2 regions of the Cytobacillus sp. FSL H8-0458 genome follow, and region 2 is predicted to be linked to the other one. Evidence: riboswitches for the same ligand, from Rfam matches in the RefSeq annotation. Region 2 holds a riboswitch; the other holds the start of a gene.
The links. A riboswitch is a leader RNA that binds a small molecule or an ion and turns the genes downstream of it on or off. The one in region 2 is predicted to bind ZMP and ZTP.

Region 1 (7,850 bases), 230 kb from region 2:
CTGCCTCCGTGCACGGTTCAGCGCGGACTTCACTGCAAATTCAGTAGTCTGCAGGATATCAGCAATTTCTTTAGTTTTGTATCGAAACCCTTCCTTCAGCGTAAAAATAACTGCCTGCTTTAATGTTAGACGATTAATGAGATGGCTGATTGCTTCTCCTCCACTGGGGCTGGAATTCTTCTTTTCACCTTCAGGCGACTCTTCCAGTTGCTCCCGCTTCCTGTTTCGAAGAGTGTCAATCCAGCAATTATAAACAATCTTCTTTAAAAGAGCCTGATTAATTTTCTCAGGCGAATAGTTTTTATAAGCGCGGACGATTGCTTCATGGGCAAGATCGTCCCCATCCCAGCGGTTCTGTGCAAGAAACCGGCTATATCTCTGCAGTGAAGGATAGATATCTGCAATACAGCTTTCCTTCTGCTTTAAGGAACTCCTTGATTCAGCCTGAACTTTCCCATGCTTCATAAATCTGTTCACTCCTTTAATACATCTCTGCTTCTATAACGGAATAAGAGAACAAAAAGATACGGGGGATTTAAATTTTTATCAGTTTATTCTGAGGATGGCTAATTTTATACTGCTCCTATACTATTTTAAGTTTAGTTCTGTGTGCATTCAAAAAAAGCCCCAATCCATCGGAATTGAGGCTGCCTTCTTATATAATCCGGGACGTAATAATACCTTCAATCTGGTTAATCTGCTCAAGCAGTCCAGGAATCACATCGCCATTCACCTTGTTATCGATATCGATCATGGTGTACGCATATTCACCGCGGCTTCGGTTCACCATGTCTGCGATATTCAGCTGGTAGCTTGAAATGGCAAGTGTAATCTGGCCGACCATATTTGGGATGTTTTTATGAAAAGCAGTAACACGCCGCTTGCCTGTGTAAGGAAGTGCTGCATTTGGGAAGTTCACTGAGTTTTTGACATTGCCTGTTTCTAGGAAGTGCTTCACCTGGCGTGCTGCCATGACTGCGCAGTTTTCCTCTGATTCCTTCGTTGATGCGCCAAGGTGCGGAATGGCCACTGTGTTTTTCATTTTCAGGATATGTTCATTTGGGAAGTCTGTAATATACTTGCCCACTTTTCCGCTTTCAAGGGCAGCTGCCATATTTGCTTCATTCACAAGCTCTCCGCGTGAGAAATTCAGGATGTGAACACCCTTTTTCATCATGCCAAACGCATCTTCATTGAACATTTCCCTTGTATCATCGGTTAATGGAACATGCACAGTGATATAGTCAGATTCTGCAAACACCTGCTCGATGCTCATGGCACGCTGAACATTGCGGGACAGGTTCCAGGCCGTGTCGACAGAAATAAATGGATCAAAGCCAACGACATCCATATCAAGTTCAAGTGCATCATTGGCCACAAGTGCCCCGATTGCTCCCAAACCGATGACCCCCAGCGTTTTCCCCTTAATTTCTTTTCCGACAAATTGCTTCTTCCCTGCTTCTACAAGCTTAGGGATCTGGTCTCCTTCATCTTTCAGCGTTTTGGTCCAGGCGATGCCGGCAAAAAGATTCCTGGATGAAGCCATTAAGGAGGTAAGCACCATTTCTTTTACTGCATTCGCATTGGCGCCAGGTGTATTAAACACGACAATTCCCTGCTCAGTGCATTTCTCCACCGGGATATTATTCACACCTGCACCTGCACGGGCGATTGCTTTTAATTGATCTCCAAATTCCATAGAATGCATATTAAAGCTGCGAAGAACAATCGCATCCGGATTGCCGCTTTCATTATCAATTGTAAAATGATCCTTGTTAAATACTTCAAGACCGCTTGGCGCAATGGCATTCAGTGTTTTAATCGTCTTCACTTTGTCTAAAGTCATTGTACTCACTGGATTCTCCCCTTTTCAACTAACTTTGTCAGATTTTAAAACAGAAAGAGGCAAGGGTAGAATCCCTTACCTCTGCCCAGGCGAACGGCTTCGACACTATGTGCTCCCCCGCGGTGATCCGCGTCTCGCCAGTTACACATAGCCTTTTCGGTTTTTTAAATCTTATCAAAGTCTTCTGAAAACTTCAACCCTTTAAAGCGCTTACAAAAATAAAAAAATTATTTATTTTCCAATGAATAATAAAGTATATTTTTCTAAATTTGTCCATCATGCTGCAGAACAGGCTTTTATCCCTTATTCATTTCGTAATATCCCGCCGCACTCGGTTCCTATTAAGTTTATAAAAGAAAAAACATGTTAAACCTAATACATATCCTAATACCTGTGGGTGAATCATTTGCGTGCTATATTCATTCTCTTATCACTCTTAGCCGGCACCATCGGCCTCATTGTTTCTCTTGATTATATCCAGGATCATTCATTATTTGAATCCTGGGAAAGCATAAAAATTGTCCTGTCTTCCGCACATGGTGAAGATTACTTTCTTATCGTAATTTTTATCCTTGGTTTATTTGTTATGTTCTCTTTAAGTAAAAAGAACAAATAACTGCTATTTTACACTTTTCCCTGTTTCCATTTACGCCGGATTGCTGCCAATACGAGCAATGCGGAAGGAATGGCAAATTGGAAAGCAATATGCAGCAAATAAGGGACTACTTTTAATCCTTCATCCAGATGTGTTTGATAGCTTGGTGCAATCATAATGGAAGAAAGACAAATAATCCCGCCCATAAAATAGGATGTAAATACATTTGGTTTCATTTTAAAAAGGTTATTCATTCCGATTACCGCACAATAGAAGAACAGGCCCACTTTAATAAACCCCAGAAATACAATCAATAGGATGATAAGAGGATCCAGACGCTGAATAAATCCCCCAATCTGAATATAGCCAACAGCAGCCAGTGCCGGGAAGGCCGAACGCTCAAGGAGGTCTGCACCAAGAATACAAATTAAGAGCATAGTATTAAGGGTTAAATAAATGCCAACATAAGCAATTGCCATACTTCCTGTCTTCAAAATCTTTGTCTTTCGTTTCATTAAAGGAAGGATCATCGTAAATAAAATCAACTCTCCATAAGGAACCGTCATATTAACCGGAAAAATCTCCCTGATGACCGGCTTCCACCCATTAGCCAAAACAGGCCGTAAATTTTCCAGGTGAATCAAGTCACTGATCACATAGAATATCAGGATTAGCAATAAAGTGACTGTCATGACGGCAAAGCAGATAATCCCTGCTCTTGCAAATACCTCAAAACCTAAATGGACCGCATATACCAATGCAAAAACCATACAGATGCCCAGCGTAATAATGGAGGTTTTGGCATAAGGTGAACTGATCAGCAATTCTTCTACATCACGCAAAACCCTGGACGCGATATAAATGAAATAGATGATGTACATATAGCTTATAAGGCTTCCCAGGTATTTTCCTAAAATTTTTTTCACGTACTCTGTCAGCGGCAAATCCGGATGCTGTCTGTAAAGACGATAGTAAACAGCAAAGATTGCCAGCCCTGCAATGGGTGAAAGAATCGTAACGATCCATGCGTCCTGGCGGGCTCCGCTTCCAAGATCCAGAAACACAGCTGTCCCAAACATAAAAAGGACCATCAAACAGAATAATTGTATCCCATCAATCTTATCTTTTGGCATTTTACTTCACATCCAAAATTATTGTAGTTTATATGGATCTGTCAGCAGCCCTGCGTTCGAGATTTTCGCATTCACATTTACTTCAATATCCGCATTTCTAAATAGCTTATTCCATTCTTTTTTATGTTTTTTCCAGTAATTCGGATTATTTACTGATAGTTTTCTGCCGAAACCGAATACATCAGTTTCCATTTCCTGCGCCATTTTTATTGTTTCCCTTATTTGGCTTTCTGCCTCTTTCTCTAATTTTTTCTCAATCTTTCTAATTTCTTCATCATTATCAATTTTTATATAGCATTCCAGTTCAGCAATATAGCCCTTAATATCTGTGTCAACTGTCAGGGTCGGTTTTTGATTTAACTCTGTCTTAATGGTCGACTTTATTCCTTTTGTCGTGACGGTCATATTTTTTTTACTGTTACATGGCAGCGGAAAGGATGTATATTCAGCGGCTGAGTTGATTAAATGGGCTGTTCTTGCGATTTTGCCGTCAAACCAGCCGGCTAATTGATCTTTTTTAAACAGTGCCAAGCCAGTTACCTCTACCACCGGAGGCTTGATGTCCTGCAGGTTATCCGTCTGGTTCTGAGATTTAAGCGGTTTGTTCAAATGAATGCCTGAAAGCATAAGGTTCTGTCCTTCACCTGATAAAAGGGAGATGGCCCGGTAAATGGGAACGATTTCTGAGATGGCGTACATTTTTTCATTATTCTCGCTGGTGCTGATGATGCTTTTCGTTGGATTGGATTCGAGCGGCTCGATGACCCCCAGAACTTCCTCTGCAGTCGTGTCCCTTGCGATAAAAACAGGAAACGAAGAGCGTGATTCACCTCTTTCAAACACATCAAATATTAGCCCCAGCCCCTCTCTTGCAAGAGCTTCTCCTATTACAATCAAAGAAAGATGAGTAACACTGTTCTCTCTTGGAATGATTAAAGACGCCATCCGGTAGGCTTCAATAAACGTTTCTGCTTCGACTGTGTAATTGATAACTGGAAGGCTGTTTCCACCCCCATTTTGAGAAAAATAACCCGGATTGATTACTTGATACGTGACCCGATAGCCTGATTCCCTTTCCTGTGGGAGGTCTATGCCGATGGCGATTATTAAACCGACTTCATTTAAATCTCTGTAATTAGAACAGCCCGTTAGTAAACCAATTATCAACATGACCGAAATGCCTTTTCTCATAAGTTCATCCCTGCTCTTTTAATTGACTTCCGGATCAATGAGCCTCACTTTGATGAGGTCCCTATCCTGGCTAAACTGTCTTTCAAACCGCTGACCCTGACCGGTGAGAATGGAGTGAGATATGGGACTCCTACTGATTTAAGGCTGCAAAGGTGAAGAATAATGCATAATGAAAACAGGATAATTCCATAGAATCCAATAAAAGCAGCGGCAAAAATAAGAATGAAACGCATTCCGCGTGCTGTATTCACAATATTAGGGTTAGGCAGTGTGAAGCTTGAGATAGCTGTCGTCGCCACGATGATTACAATTGCCGCTGAAACAAAGCCTGCTTCGACTGCAGCCTGCCCGAGAATAAGTGCCCCTACAATGGAAACAGCCGGACCAATGGCCCTTGGCATTCGAATCCCGGCTTCCCGCAGGACTTCGAAGGCTAGCTCCATTACCAGTAATTCCACAATGGCCGGAAACGGAACCTGTTCTCTTTGTGCCATGAGCGTCACCATTAAAGTAGTAGGGATTAAGCCATGGTGATGCGTAATCAGGGCCAAATAAATGGCCGAGGCATACATGTTAACGAAGAACGAGCCAACCCGAATGAGTCTTAAAAAGGAACTCACCAGGTAATTGGCATAATAGTCCTCAGGAGAGTGAAAAAATTGAATAAAAACAGCCGGGAGAATCAATGCAAATGGTGTCCCCTGTATAATGATCGCTATTTTGCCTTCTAAAAGGTTAGCGGAGACCACGTCTGGCCTCTCTGAATTCTGGAAGAGAGGAAAGATCGTTTTTCTGTTGTCCTTTAAAGCTTCTTCCACATAATTTGTGTCCAATATACTGTCCATATCGATTTTACTGATTCTTTCCTTCACTTCCTTAACGATTTCTTCTTTTGCTATGCCTTCCATATATAAGATCCCTATATCGGTTTTGGTTACTTTCCCTGCTTTTGTCTGTTCAATTCTTAACTGGTTATTTTGTATTCTGGCACGAATCAGCGAAATATTCGTACCTAAATTCTCTGTAAATCCATCTTTTGGCCCCTTCACCACCGTTTGTGTGGTAGGTTCTGTAATAGTTCTTGATTGAATCTTTCTTGTTCCGGCAAGGATCGCCTCTGAATGCCCCTCTATCAAAATAACCGTGTCCCCGCTCAGCAGACCGTCCACTATTTCGGACCATTCATTAATGGTATTTACTTTAGATACTGAAATGATCTGAGTTATTTCCCCGGACCAATTTTGAATAGATTTTTGTTCATGACTGCAGGCGAGAATAGGCTGCAGAACATTGTCATGTAAGCTTTGTTCGTCAACGATCCCCTGGATATGTATGATGGCTGCTTTCCCATGGTTTGAAAGTATTATATTTCGGACTGATAGATCAGAGCTGTTGCCAAACTGCTCTGTTAAGTATTGAATATTAGAGTGAATACTCCTGCTTATCTTTTTATGGTGACTGAAATGTTTCCGGAACACAGTAAATCTCCTTTGGAAAACGAGTCTTGTTTGTTAGTGTGCCCGGCGCCATTTGGATTATGAATATCTTGTTTTTTAAATAAAAAAACCTAACCAATCAGGTTAGGCATTCATTATTCTATATTAACCGGGATTCTTTTACCTCTGAGTCTGGTGAACATTCGTATTCTTCGGAGTATTCCACTAGTCCAATCTCGCAATTTTTGCCGATTTTAACATTTTTGCCTCTGACGATAAGAGCTGAGGTGCCTTCAAGTTCGATGTCATCACCTTCAATTAATTCAGTCTCGAGCTTGAGGGGAAAGAGCGATTTGATCAATTTAAATAGGCTTTCTCTATGCTGTGCCACTTTTATCTTTCTTCCGCCAATCTCTTTCGCTTTACTTTCTCCAAATAGTTTAATATCAATCGTTTCTGCATTCAGTAAACCATCTATCTTAAAAGCCCCTTCCGCCCGGAAAACCTCCGCTTCACAGTCTCCTGCAATCTTTGCTTCCCCATTCACAACCATTTCATCGCTTTTCACAGAACCTCCAATGGAGGAACTCCCGGCCACCTCAAGCTTTCGGCTGAGGACAGCTTCTGAAATGGAGGCAGAACCATTGACATTCAAGAATTCAGCTTTAACGGTTCCGTGTATCCTGGCTGCACCGCTGATCTTTCCATTTTCGGTTTTTACGTTTCCATGGATCGTGCCCGTACCATTGCAATAGAAGCTCTCGCATTCTATATCACTATTCACCGTTCCTTTTCCATTGATTTCAACTTTTTTAAAAGCTCCTCCATTAACCGATCCAACCCCATTAATGATTAAGTTCCCCACTGTTTTCATTTCCACAGCATTTCCTCCTATGCCAATTTGGATTTTAATTCCTCAGCACATTGCTCTATCGATATAGCGGCAGCCAATTTTGTCCCTCTTTCGAGAAGGACCTGTTCCCCGTTCATTGAAGCCAGGCAGCTGGATATGCCGAGTTTTCGAATGAAGCAGATCACAGCTTTTGGCTGCTGCAGGATCTTTTGATGATCATTTAATAGCTGAAGGAGCATTTTCCCTTCCTCGATATGAATATCCCCCGATTCCAGGAGGCTGGAAAGAATATAAAGCTTCAAAATCTCATGATAATTGAACTCGCTACTCTCCCCCTGTGTTTCCAGAAAGATTTTCATAACCGGCTCAGAAACTATTCCTTTAGCAATCAGACTATCCTTTGACAGCTTCAGATTCGAAGCATTCAGCGAAAATAAATCAGCCAGCTCATCCAGCGAAAGGCTATCCTTCATCTTCTGTATTTTTTCAACCCGCTCGAGAATTTTCTCTTTTGGAAAAAAAGTCTCCTGTCCTGTAAAAGTTGATTTCCGGACAAACCAATCCTCAGGTATCAGGTTCTTCCTTTTCCACCGGTAAAGCTGTCCATAAGAAATACCAGTTAAATCCAATACCTCTTTTTTTGAAATTAATTCATCGCTCAATTCCAGGACTCCTTTCTGATGATACGATTGTAACATAACACTGTTACGCTCGGTATGTTGTTTTATTCTTTTTTTTATGAGTTTTTTCGACATATCTTACGTTTTGCACCAGGAAATCAATGCTGTATACTCTT
Region 2 (7,850 bases):
TTTATATATTTCCTCTGAATGTAACAAATAAAGCGATTATCCGGCCTGAGACGATTAATTTTATTGTAAGTAATACCCAGTCACCTTTTAAAGATTTAATCAAACCGGCTTATGATTATTATTATGAAGCTTACCAAAAGCTTGTTCCGGGAATTCAGGGTGCACCTCTCCATGATGTTCTTGTTCTAAGTGTTCTTACAAATCCCGATCTGGTCAACTATGTTAAACGAAGAGTGAGAATTGAACAGTTTGGAAAGGCCAAAGGAAAAAGCATAGCTGATTTTAGGCCTAAACCAGAAGAGGAACCGCCGGAAACAATTGATAATATCGCTATGGAGCTTGACATGGAACCTTTTATCATTGATTTTATGGAGGTTTTTCTCTCTCAGAAAAATCAGAAATAGCTTTTGACACATTGTGTTAAAAGCTTTTTTATTTGTGTTGAAGGGGAATGGGAAGTTCACATAGAATGTATTAACATGGAAAACATTTGCAGTGAGTGGAAGATTATTTCGAAATAATTAAAATGGCAATAAATCCATTTCTTCGGCAACATTAATCAAAATCAAATGGAGGCTCTCAAATTGCTGAAAAATAAAAAATTAAACATGACTCTTTCAATTCTCGGAATGGTCATAGCCATTGCCCTGGCGTACAGTGTGCTTGTCTTTTTAAATAAGGATGAATCTAAGATGCAAAAGACCTCGGCAAATGCGGAGGCACCCGCACAGGGATTAATGTACGAAGATTTAGGGGACTTTATTGCCTCCAATCATACTTTTTATAATGAAACACTTGGATGGGGAAGAGACCGTAAAGTCAGCTGGCCTAAGCAAAAAGAGCAGGCTGATTTAATCGTCAACTCCCTTAAAAAAATATCAGCGGAGAATAAAGACCTTCAGACAGACCTGGGCACAATTAAAAGTCTGGCAGAAACTGTGCAGTCAGGCACCAAGGAAAAAGACGTATTAATCAAACTGCACCGGTATTTTCATGATCTGGATATAGGTTTTAATGACTATAAAGATACAACCGATTATTTTGATGTAACCGAGTATAAAGGAGAAAGCTAATCTAAGGGTGACAAGATTTTTTCTTGACAGATAACCGCATATAAGATAATATAGTGATTGAAGTATTTGAGGTATATTGTTGAAGTCGTTAATTCACATGGAATGTTCGGCAGCCGAACCTTCTTGCTAGTGAAACTGCGGCTTTTTATTATGTTTTATGCTCTTTAGGATTTTGAAAGAGTAAGTATGTGTTTGTAATTAAGAATAATTTGTGTGGACAGCTTTATGCTGAATGTTCTTCTTAATCATCTTCTGTAAACCAGACACTTCTCCGTATTTTTACTTCAGTAAGTTTCTTACCATTTAATATTAAAATCTCAGAGAGCATCTAAGTCGGAAAGGATTCCGACCAACCTGATTCCCACTGGCGCGGTCTCGGAGCCGCAAGGATGGAAGAGAGGAAGGGCTTTCATTGTTTTAGGTAATAATTAATTAACTCAAATATATCACTTATAAGGACAGTATTTGCTGTCCTTTTTTATTTACTTTGCAAAAACACGAACATTTGAATAAATTTCAGTTTGAACATTTGTGTTTTTGTGGTATTATCTACTTAATAGAATAGCTTTTCAAAATCGCAGTGACTGACGACAATGCGGAATCAACCGCTGGGGAGCTGCGTCTATGTATAGCCGGTCGTCTGGGCAGAGATAAGGGATACCCTTGTCTCTTTTTTTCATAACAAAATGGAAAAGCCCGCAAGCCGAATAGGTGCTTTTCCTATAGGAGGAATATGCATGGCGGAAAAAAAAATTACTCTTGATGGAAATGTTGTGGCAAAACATGTGAAAGACCAATTAAAGAATCGAATTGAAGAATTAAAGGGAAAAGGTGTTGAGCCATGTTTAGCCACAATTTTAGTGGGGGATGATCCTTCGTCTGAAACGTATGTAAGGATGAAGGGGAATGCATGTGAAAAGCTAGGTATTTTATCAAAACGTATTCATATGTCAAAGGATACAACAACACAAGAACTACTGGAGAAAATTGCAGAACTGAACGAGGATCCTTCAGTACATGGAATCCTTCTCCAGCATCCTGTACCCGGACATATCGATGAACGTAAAGCTTTTGAAGCCATTGCAATTGAAAAAGACGTAGATGGTGTTACAAGCCTTGGATATGGTCAAACTGCTTTCGGCTTTGGTGAATATCCGTCCTGTACACCTGCAGCTATTTTGGAGATTATGGATTATTATAAATTGAATGCTGAAGGTATGCATGCTGTTGTCATCGGCAGAAGCCCAATCCTTGGCAAGCCGGTTTCTGCCCTTTTACTCAATCGAAATGCAACGGTCACAACCTGCCATTCATATACCAAAGATCTGCCCCGGATTGTAAAGCAGGCTGATATTGTAGTTGCAGCTGTGGGAAAACCTAACTTTGTTAAGGGTGAATGGATTAAAGAAGGGGCCATTGTTCTTGATGCCGGATATAATGAAGGAAATATTGGAGATGCAGAGTATGACAGCTGTTTCGAAAAAGCATTTGCTATTACACCTGTACCTGGTGGAGTAGGACCTGTAACGATTTCCATGCTTTTGAAACATACAGTTCAGGCTGCGGAAAAGACGCTAACTAACAAGAAAATCGTAAATAGTCAATTTATCCCTAATTAAAAATTGATCTTCAAAAGGATTGACTTATAGATGGGTGTCGTTTATTATTAGGTTAACGCTGTAAAGTTCGTAATATACTTTTTGGATAAGTAGTCGTAGCTGCAAAGAAATGTAGGCGATCGTTCATCCTCATTTCTGGCAGCTGCGGCTTTTTTATGTTTAAGTTTATATGGTACATTATAGTGAAAAACAACTTATTGGGAGGCAACACAAATGAACACAGGTAAAGTTAAATGGTTTAATGCAGAAAAAGGTTTCGGATTCATCGAATCTTCAGAAGGTCAAGATGTATTCGTACACTTCTCCGCTATCCAAACTGAAGGTTTCAAAACTTTAGAAGAAGGTCAAGACGTAACTTTCGAAATCGTTGAAGGTAACCGTGGACCTCAAGCTGCTAACGTAACAAAAGCATAATTTTGCTTAAATGAGGTGATGCATGTCTAATCATGCATCACCTTTTTATGTTTGCTTATCCACTTTGTAGCCTTCAGCATTCCTCAAAACAGATCTTCTGCAATACCTGCTTTTAGGATATGTATTTTTCATTTCACCCAATTAAAATTCTTCACTTACAAAAAGTTTAAAATTAGTGCAAACGGAAATGTAAAAAAGAGATGCAAACTGGAAAGCCTAGTAAAGTGTCATTGTCTTTATACAAAACAGTCTTTCAGTACCTAATAACATATATAATTCAAGGAGGAACAAATATTTTGACAACTTTTTCAGATTTTGGCTTAAGTAATGAAATAGTAAAAGCTCTTTCCAATATGGGCTTCGAGGAACCAACACCAATTCAGGCACAGGCTATTCCAATCGGAATGCAGGGGAAGGACATGATTGGCCAGGCGCAGACTGGAACTGGAAAAACCACCGCTTTCGGTGTACCGCTTTTAGAGCAGATTGATTTAAACGAAGGAATTCAAGGACTTGTCCTTGCTCCAACAAGGGAGCTTGCCGTACAGGTAGCTGAAGAATTAAACCGTATAGGACAGGTAAAAGGTGTGCGGACACTTCCTGTTTACGGCGGTCAGGATATTAGCCGCCAAATTCGTGCACTTAAAAAACACCCGCATATCATTGCAGCTACACCAGGCAGATTAATTGATCATATTGAAAGAAAAACAATCCGCTTAAGCAATATCAAAATGGTCGTTTTAGATGAAGCGGATGAAATGCTCAATATGGGATTCATTGAGGATATCGAAAGAATATTAAGTGAAATTAAAGGGGAGCGCCAAACCCTGCTTTTCTCGGCAACAATGCCAAGAAGAATTCAGTCCCTTGCTGAAAAATTCATGCAGGAGCCTGAAATGGTTAAAGTGAAAGCGAAAGAAATGACAGTTAAAAATATTGAACAGTATTATATGGAAACGCATGAAAAACAAAAATTTGATGTGCTTTGCAATTTGCTGGATATTCAATCACCTGAGCTGGCGATTGTATTTGGCCGGACAAAAAAGCGTGTAGATGAAGTGGTGGAAGGACTCATTAAGAGAGGATACTCAGCTGAAGGAATTCATGGCGATATTCCACAGGCGAAAAGAGATCAGGTAATCCGCCGATTTAAAGAGCAGACAATCGATATTATGGTAGCAACTGATGTTGCTGCCCGAGGCCTTGATATTTCAGGCGTCTCCCATGTTTATAACTTCGATATCCCGCAGGATCCTGAAAGCTATGTTCACAGAATTGGACGTACTGGCCGTGCAGGAAACAAAGGGCTTGCGATCACGTTCGTTTCACCAAGAGAAATCGACCACCTGAAAATAATTGAAAATGTTACAAAGAGCAAAATGGCGAAAAAGCCTGTACCTTCATTTAAGGATGTAGTAGCTGGCAATCAGGAGTCGACTATTAATAAGCTCATGGAAGTTATTGAAAAAGAGGAACATGCAGACTTCAAGAGAGTAGCCGAAAACCTTCTTGAAGAGACAGATTCTGTAACCTTGCTTGCTGCAGCAATGAAATTACTGACTAAAGGTCCTGATGTAACACCGGTTAAATTAACTGCGGTTGAACCTATCCGTGTCAGAAAACCTAAAGGTGATCGCGGAGGAAGAAGATTCAGCGACAGATCCAGAGGCGGCGGACGCGATAGAAGAGATTTTAAAGGCGGCCGGGACAGACGGAGCAGTAAGCCACGCAGCAATAGCAATAAGGGATAATGCGGCCTGAATAGCGAAAAAAAGATTTTTTTCACTGCTTTTTGAATATTTTATTATAAAAATTGAAGTTTTTACCCATATTAGTAAATGCAGGGTAATTAATCACTCTGTGAGTTATTGATATTAGGAGGAAATTTACATGGCAACAGGCAAAGTAAAATGGTTTAACTCAGAAAAAGGTTTTGGTTTTATCGAAGTTGAAGGCGGAGAAGATGTATTTGTTCATTACTCTGCAATCCAGACAGAAGGTTTCAAAACCCTTGATGAAGGCCAGGAAGTTAACTTTGACATAGAGCAGGGCCAGCGTGGACCGCAAGCTGTAAATGTAACAAAGTTATAATGACTGATAAGAGAGTCCCTTAATGGGGGCTCTCTTTTAATTTTGGGGGTAAATAAGATACTACAGTAAGGAGAAAGGACTGATAGTGATTAGAATCATCATTTTATCCGATACCCACATGCCAAGGAAATCAAAAAAGCTGCCAGGAGTATTGCTGAATGAAATGAATGGCTGTGACTTAATTATTCATGCAGGGGATTGGCAGAGCATCGAACTTTATGAGGAATTAAAAGAACGTGCTCCGGTTGAGGGGGTATATGGAAATACTGACAATGATGAACTGCGCGCTATTTTGAAGGAAAAAATTCTGCTTGAAATAGAAGGTTATAAAATAGGTGTTGTCCATGGGCATGGAAGGGGAAAAACAACTGAAAAAAGAAGTATTGAGGCTTTCGATGATGAAGAGGTTGATGCTGTTATTTTCGGGCATTCGCATATCCCGGTCAAGAAACTTCATAATGGAGTTATCCTGTTTAATCCCGGGTCTCCAACTGACAAGCGCAGGATGCCGAATTATTCGTTCGGCATCCTGGAAATTACAGATGAGTTAATATTCAATCATGTTTTTTTCAATTCTAAGGAATAAAACTTCATTAAATCTTAAGTGTATTAAGGTCAAATTCATAATAATCCTGTGTGCCGTATGGTTCAAAGCCGCATAATTTGTATAGTGATAGAGCATGGTCATTTTCTGCAGCGACTTCAAGATGCACCCAGCTGATTCCCTTGCTGTGCTGATGGTTAACAGCATTAGTAAGGGCGCTTCTGCCGATTCCTTTTCCCTGGAATAAAGGATCGACAGCAAAACCGTAAAACCAGGCAGCACCTTCTTCTATTTGAATCCTGATTTTGCCGGATTTTACGCCTTTGTATTTAATTATAAATGTCTTCTCATTTTCGCAGTCAAAGATATTTTTATTAAATGCCGCTGCCTCTTCTTTTGGAACATCAAAGCATACTGTATCCAGATGATTAATGAAATCCAGGTCACTTCTCACTGCTTTCTCCATGGTTACTTCCTGGTTTATTGTTCCGATCTCCGCGCTTTTATGGCGTTTCATTTGATACTCGGAGAAAGAATAGCTGCAAGGAAATGACTTTATAAAACCTTTCGCAGATTCAGAAGTGGCTGGTGCATTAATAAGCAATTTGCTTGCCTGGGTCAATTGTTTAGCTGCTTCATTGAACAGACTGCAGAAGATGCCTTTGCGTCTATGATCCGGATGAACCATTCCGCATAATTCCGCCGGGCCTCCGAAACTATAAAGAGCAAGGTAGCCCAATAATTTTCCGCTTTTATCATAATGAAAATAGTCATTTTTCTCATCTGCAGGTCTCGATTTCAAAGTATCCCAATTTAATTTTAATTCGATATTCTCTGTCTCTTCGCATATCTGCTGTAGAGAACGAATATCGTCTAATTGTTTTTTTGTCAGCAATCAGGCAGCCTCCTGTATAAAAAATTGATAAACCAATAATATATGAAAAAGGTTCAAACGAATAGTCATAAAATTGAATACATTTGAGTGCGGATTGAAATTATGTTAATAAATATAGCAATATGTTAGGATTGTATGGATTAGGGGGAGATTGAATGAAAAATTTCACAGTGAAGTTCCATAAGGAAGACAATATAAAGCAGATGGCTGTTCAGAAGCTGAATGAAAATGATTTTGAGCAATATACAGAAGGCGGAACAAGGCATTTATTTGAATTGAACTCAAATGTTGGCTATTTTATATTTTTTGATGCTGTCGACAAGGAAGGTAAAGAGTCTTACATGGTTCTCCAATATGAAGGCGAATCGGAAGAACCCAATTCATGCTTTGCTTTTGAATTAAAAGACTTCTACCAATTCACAGCTCTTTATCTGAATGACCTCGATTTTAATGAAGGAAGTAATGTGGACAGGGAAGAGGCTTATACACCTATACAGCATTTAGCGCATCTAATGTATCACATTATTGAAGAGGGAAAGGGAGTTTAAATAAAGTGAAAGAGCAGGGGAACCCTGCTCTTATTCTTCTGCATGGGAGAGGTTGTCCCGGCAGAAAGCTGAGACTGTTTTTTCTTCGTCTTCATCTAAAGCGAAATCCAAAACCGTTCCAGAACCGCCTTCAACAAAATGATAATTAAGAATCCTCTCGTCTTCTCCGTTTTTAAAGTAAAGCACTCTTAGCTTAATCCCATTCTCTGAATATAATTCATCTTCTTCATCCACATCAATATCTAAAAAGAATTCGTAGCGGTCACCTGTTAAAATGCCAGTAGGATCCTGTATGTACTCAACAGTATAACTTGTAATGTTCATGGTCTTCACCCTTTCTATCGCTGCTGTACATGTCATTATACACTTTTCCCGGATTGGGTTAATAGTATTTAACAATTTTTTGCTGTGTTTCAATGATTACAGCTGCAGGTTTAGAACTTTTTGACAGAAGCATTTAAATATGTTATACTAATTTTAGTTAAAAGAATATAATATTGCCCATAAACACTTGTTATATAGAGCCAGTGGTTCGTCACTTTATATAGCAAGTGATTTTTATTTTGGGTAAGGGTCTTACTCTTTGGGAGGTGCCTCTATATGGCAATGGGATTTGGCAGAAAAAACATGGAAGAAATCAAGGTTGAAGAAGTGAAAATCTGGGAG

Region 1: another riboswitch for ZMP and ZTP. It lies ahead of NYE23_RS05425 (phosphoglycerate dehydrogenase); the one in region 2 lies ahead of NYE23_RS04260 (bifunctional 5,10-methylenetetrahydrofolate dehydrogenase/5,10-methenyltetrahydrofolate cyclohydrolase).

The regions. Positions count from the first base shown of each region.
Region 1 covers NZ_JBBOBR010000001.1:1,057,717-1,065,566, reverse strand. The annotation lists gene NYE23_RS05430 (sigma-70 family RNA polymerase sigma factor) at 1-465, opposite strand, end outside; gene NYE23_RS05425 (phosphoglycerate dehydrogenase) at 656-1,855, opposite strand; ZMP/ZTP riboswitch at 1,923-2,001, opposite strand; gene NYE23_RS05420 (hypothetical protein) at 2,253-2,462, shown strand; gene NYE23_RS05415 (GerAB/ArcD/ProY family transporter) at 2,471-3,574, opposite strand; gene NYE23_RS05410 (Ger(x)C family spore germination protein) at 3,593-4,765, opposite strand; gene NYE23_RS05405 (spore germination protein) at 4,810-6,243, opposite strand; gene NYE23_RS05400 (polymer-forming cytoskeletal protein) at 6,362-7,075, opposite strand; gene NYE23_RS05395 (YhbD family protein) at 7,093-7,716, opposite strand.
Region 2 covers NZ_JBBOBR010000001.1:829,568-837,417, forward strand. The annotation lists gene NYE23_RS04250 (nucleoside hydrolase) at 1-404, shown strand, start outside; gene NYE23_RS04255 (hypothetical protein) at 585-1,073, shown strand; ZMP/ZTP riboswitch at 1,644-1,726, shown strand; gene NYE23_RS04260 (bifunctional 5,10-methylenetetrahydrofolate dehydrogenase/5,10-methenyltetrahydrofolate cyclohydrolase) at 1,811-2,692, shown strand; gene NYE23_RS04265 (cold-shock protein) at 2,906-3,106, shown strand; gene NYE23_RS04270 (DEAD/DEAH box helicase) at 3,403-4,857, shown strand; gene NYE23_RS04275 (cold-shock protein) at 4,997-5,197, shown strand; gene NYE23_RS04280 (metallophosphoesterase family protein) at 5,286-5,783, shown strand; gene NYE23_RS04285 (GNAT family N-acetyltransferase) at 5,791-6,636, opposite strand; gene NYE23_RS04290 (cytosolic protein) at 6,792-7,184, shown strand; gene NYE23_RS04295 (DUF6509 family protein) at 7,215-7,508, opposite strand; gene NYE23_RS04300 (cold-shock protein) at 7,785-7,850, shown strand, end outside.